DNA from 2 places in the Actinoplanes awajinensis subsp. mycoplanecinus genome. Region 2 is predicted to be linked to the other one. Evidence: predicted binding sites of a transcription regulator. Region 2 holds the regulator's gene; the other holds the start of a gene.
What was found. Region 2 encodes HspR, which represses chaperone genes until heat shock. Its sites were predicted from a motif close to TTGAGTNNNNNNNACTCAA; they were not measured.

Region 1 (2,397 bases), on a different contig from region 2:
GAGCCGCGGCCGCCGACGGTCGTCAGTCCCCGGGACTCGCGACGGGCGCGGACGCCCAGGTACTCGACGATCCGCTCCTTGACCTCGTCGAGGCCGTGGTGGTCGGCGTCGAGCACCGCGCGGGCCGCGCCGAGATCGGTGTTGTCGGTGGTACGCGTGGCCCAGGGCAGGTCCAGCACGGTGTCGAGCCAGGTGCGGATCCAGCCGGCCTCGGGGTTCTGGTCACCGGCGCGTTCCAGCTTGTCGACCTCGCGCAGCGCCGCCTCGCGGATCGGCTCGGGCAGGTCGGCCGCTTCGACCTGGGCACGGTAGTCGTCGGTGCCGTCGGCGTCGCCCTCGCCGAGTTCCTTGCGGATCGCCTTGAGCTGTTCGCGCAGCAGGTACTCGCGGTTGCGCTTCTCGACCGACTCCCGTACATCGGTCTCGATCTTGTCGTTGACCTCGGACTCCGCCAGGAAGTCCTTGGTCCAGTCGATCAGCAGCCGCAGCCGGGCCGTGACGTCCGGGGTCTCCAGCAGTTCACGCTTGCGGTCGTTGGACAGGTACGGCGCCCAGCCCGCGGTGTCGGCCAGATCACCGGGGTCGTCGATGGCGCTGACCGAGTCGAGCACCTGCCACGCCTCCCGGCGCTGCAGCACCGAGACCACCAGCTGCTTGTACTCGGCGGCCAGCTCACGGGCGGCCTCGCCGCCGGCGACGGCCTCGACCGGCTCGGCCTCGACCCAGAGCGCCGCGCCGGGGCCGGTCACGCCGCTGCCGATCTTGGCGCGGACACCGGTGCGCAGCACGGCGGCGGGCGTGCCGCCACGGAACTTGCCGACCCGCTCGACCACGGCCACCACACCGTAGGACGCGTACCGGTCGTCGAGCCGCGGGGCGATCAGGAGCTCGGCGTCGGCCGAGGTGCGGGCGGCGTCCACGGCCGCCTGGGCCTTCTCGTCCAGCTCGACCGGCACCACCATGCCGGGGAGCAGCACGATGTCTTCTAGGAACAGAACGGGGAGTCGCTTACTGGTCACCGGGTACCTCCGAGGAGTTGAGTACAAGCGGCTCAACCTCGGCCGGGCCCCGGATCTTCCGGTGTTCACTGCCAGCGAAAACGTGACCTGGGACATCGACGGGTTGACAACGTTCGTGGACTTGGGCAGATTGATCAAATTCGGCGGACAACCTTTTGCCGCCCCTGCGCGTGTTACCGGGTGCGCGGCCCGCCAGGGCAGCAGCGGACCCCTCGATTGCGAGAGTCATGATTCAGCGACGCAAGGTCATCGTCGGCGCTCTCGGAGTGGCCGCCACGGCCACCGCCGCCGGTTGTTCCGCACACGCCTCGGCCAGCGCCGGCAGTGCCGTCTGGACCCAGCCGGTCTCCGACGACCAGGCCGCACCCGTCACCGAAGGCACGCCGGCCTCGACCGTCCAGCTGACCGTCACGCCGGCCGACAAGGCCACCGGATGGGGCGTGACGAAGCCGATCACGGTCGCCGCGGCGGGCGGCACGCTGCAGAAGGTCACCGTCACGGCGGGCAAGGCGAAGATCGACGGTGCGGTCCAGGCCGACGGGACCTGGCGTTCGAGCGAGGACCTCTCGTACGACAAGACGTACAAAGTGGTGGTGACCGCCGCGGACAGCTCCGGCGTGGCCACCGAGCAGACCTCCACCTTCGCCACGGTCAAGCCGAAGCACCTCACCCACATCACGTTCCAGTCGAACGCGCTGAACGTGCTCAAGGACGGTGGCACGTACGGCGCCGGCCAGCCGGTGATCGTGGCGTTCAGCCGGGCCGTCGACAAGGAGAAGGCCGAGAAGGCGATCGCGATCACCACGTCGCCGTCGGTCGAGGGCAAGTTCTACTGGGTCAACGACAGCACCGTGCACTGGCGTCCGGCGAAGTACTGGACCAGCGGGACCAGCATCAAGGTCAGCGTCGACATCCACGGCAAGAACCTGGGCAGCGGTGTCTACGGCGAGAAGAACGCGTCGGCGAACTTCCGGATCGGCCGTCAGCTGATCGCGATCGCCGACAGCCGGACGCACCAGACGAAGGTCTACATCGACGGCAAAGTGGTCCGCACCATGGCCAGCAGCTTCGGGATGGGCGGCACCACCAAGGGCGCGCAGGGCCAGGAGATCAATTTCTGGACCGCCGGTGGCCCGCACGTCGTGCTCTCCAAGGAGCGCACGCACAGCATGAGCTCGTCGAGCTACGGCGTCACCGACCCGAAGAACCCGTACTACTACGGGGACGAGGAGATCGAGTACTGCACCCGGATCTCCTATTCGGGCGAGTTCCTGCACGCTGCCCCGTGGAACCGGTCGCTGGGCCGGGCGAACAAGTCGCACGGCTGCGTCAACCTCAGCACCGCCGACGCCAAATGGGTGTACGAGAACTTCATCGT
Region 2 (2,397 bases):
TCTTCAGCTCGATCTTCTCCGGTGGTGGCGCCACCGGCGGTCCGGCCGGGCGGCGTGGCCCGCAGCGGGGCCGGGACGTGGAGACCGAGGTGACGCTGGACTTCGCGCAGGCGGTGCGGGGCACCACGCTGCCGTTGAGCCTGCGTACCCCCGGGGCGTGCGACACCTGCCACGGCAACGGCGCCAAGCCCGGGACCACCCCGCGCCTGTGCCCGAAGTGCCAGGGCAGCGGCCTGATCTCCAGCAACCAGGGCTCGTTCAGCTTCTCCGAGCCGTGCCGTGACTGTCAGGGCTCGGGCAGCATCGTCGACGAGAAGTGCCCGGAGTGCCGGGGCACCGGCGGGGTCACCAAGACCCGCACGATCAACGTCCGTTTCCCGGCCGGTGTGGCCGACGGGCAGCGGATCCGGCTCAGCGGCCGCGGCGAACCGGGCGACCGCGGCGGCCCGGCCGGCGACCTGTACGTGCAGGTCAAGGTGCGTCCGGATGAGCTGTTCGGGCGCAGCGGCGACGATCTCACGCTGACCGTGCCGATCACTCTGGCCGAGGCCGTCCTCGGCGCCGACCTGCGCGTGCCCACCCTGGACAATCCGGTCACCCTGCGGGTTCCGGCGGGCACGCCGAGCGGCCGCAAGCTGCGGGCCCGGGGCAAGGGTGTGGCTCGCAAGGAAGGTCAGGCGGGCGATCTGATCGTCACCGTCGAGGTGCAGATCCCGTCCGGCGTGACCGGCGAGGCGCGCGAGGCGCTGGAGCAGTTCGCCAAGCTGACCCCGTCCGCGGGGCGGGAGCGGCTCGAAGCGCGCTTGCGTAAGACCGGATAGGACGTTTCCGGAGGTGGCACATGTATGAAGAGATCAGCATCTCGGTGGAACAGGCCTCCGACGCGAAGGTCCTGATCATTTCGGTGGCCGCCCGGCTGGCCGGCATGCACCCGCAGACACTGCGTCAGTACGACCGGCTCGGCCTGGTGCAACCCGGCCGGGCCGGCGGCGGTGGCCGCCGGTACAGCGAACGGGACGTGGCGCTGCTCCGCGAGGTGCAGCGGCTGAGCCAGGAGGACGGCGTCAACCTGGCCGGCATAAAACGCATCATCGGCCTCGAACAGATGGTCGGTGACCTGCAACAACGGGTCGCCGACCTGGAGCACCAGCTGGAGGACGCGTATGCGCGGATCGCCCAGCTGCAAGCGATCAGTCCGTACTCCGGGCGGGACCTGGTGCGTCAGGAGACCCACTCCACGGCGCTCGTCGTGTGGCGCCCACGCCGCTCTCCGGACAAGTGAACGGCGGCCCCTCAGATGAAGGGGCCGCCGTTACTGCTTGAAGTGACCGACTGATTACCGTCGGTTGAAGAGGCCGAGCCGACGCGGGTTACGCACCAGGCCGCCCTCCATCCAGTCATGGTGGTCGAACAACTCCGGCCGGGTCATCAGGACCCGGCAGTTGTGCGCCCAGATCTGCATCGGCTCGTCGCCGACCTCCTCGGCGCGTTCCACGAACTTCTTGAGCCGCCGCTTGCGCTGGCTGCTCGCGTTCTGCCGGACACCGTCCGCCGCGTAGATGTACATGCAGTGCTGCGCAAACCGGCGGGCCGGGCACTGCCGGTCCATCGCCAGTTCGAACAATGTCGGCCCGAGCACGTCGCCGGAGATCAGAAGATCCCAGTCCCGTGGCATCGCGCTCAGGGGTACCGCTTCGGGGTGGTAGGCCCACGATTCGATCTCGCCCGGCCGGGGATCGACCGGGTTGCCGAACCCGATGAATGTCGCCTCTCGCACGCTCAACGCTGGCCGCCTTATTCACCCGTTCGCCCGCGACCGAGATCACACCGTCAGTCGCAAGTGTCGAACGTCCCAACACAGAGAGTTGTCGCGGCGCAACGTTAGCGCGATCACCCGATGAACGGAAGTGTCAAGAGTTCACATTCAGATACTCGGCAGTAACTTTCAGCTCGCTCGATAGTTATTCAGCTCACACCGCGCGTCAATCGATGCTGGGCAGTGGTTTCGCGGTCGCACGCTGGGCGGCCATCCGACGGCGGATCACATTCTTGAACCAGGCGTAGTCCGGGAGCCGCGCGAGCATCGGACCGGTCACCACGGTGATCAACACGTACGCGGTGGCGAGCGGAGCGAGTTTCGGCTCGACCCCGGACGCGACCGCGAGCCCGGCGATGACGACCGAGAACTCACCGCGCGGGGTGAGCGCGAGCCCGGCGCGGAGCCGGCCGGGCAGCGCGATCCCGGCCCGCCGCGCGGCGAAGTACCCGGTGGCCACCTTGGTCAGCATGGTCAGCACGGCCAGGCCCAGTGCCGGCAGCAGTACCGGTGGCATGTCGGCCGGATCGGTGGAGAGCCCGAAGAACACGAAGAACACCGCCGCGAACAGGTCCCGCAGC

Region 1: lon (endopeptidase La) is a predicted target of HspR. The motif match lies at 1,037-1,055, and genes of this name have one in related genera.

What each region holds. Positions count from the first base shown of each region.
Region 1 covers NZ_LLZH01000048.1:94,736-97,132, forward strand. The annotation lists gene lon (endopeptidase La) at 1-962, opposite strand, end outside; gene ADL15_RS09565 (L,D-transpeptidase) at 1,247-2,397, shown strand, end outside.
Region 2 covers NZ_LLZH01000306.1:27,878-30,274, reverse strand. The annotation lists gene dnaJ (molecular chaperone DnaJ) at 1-821, shown strand, start outside; gene ADL15_RS37660 (heat shock protein transcriptional repressor HspR) at 842-1,282, shown strand; gene ADL15_RS37655 (hypothetical protein) at 1,337-1,783, opposite strand; gene ADL15_RS37650 (cation:proton antiporter) at 1,983-2,397, opposite strand, start outside.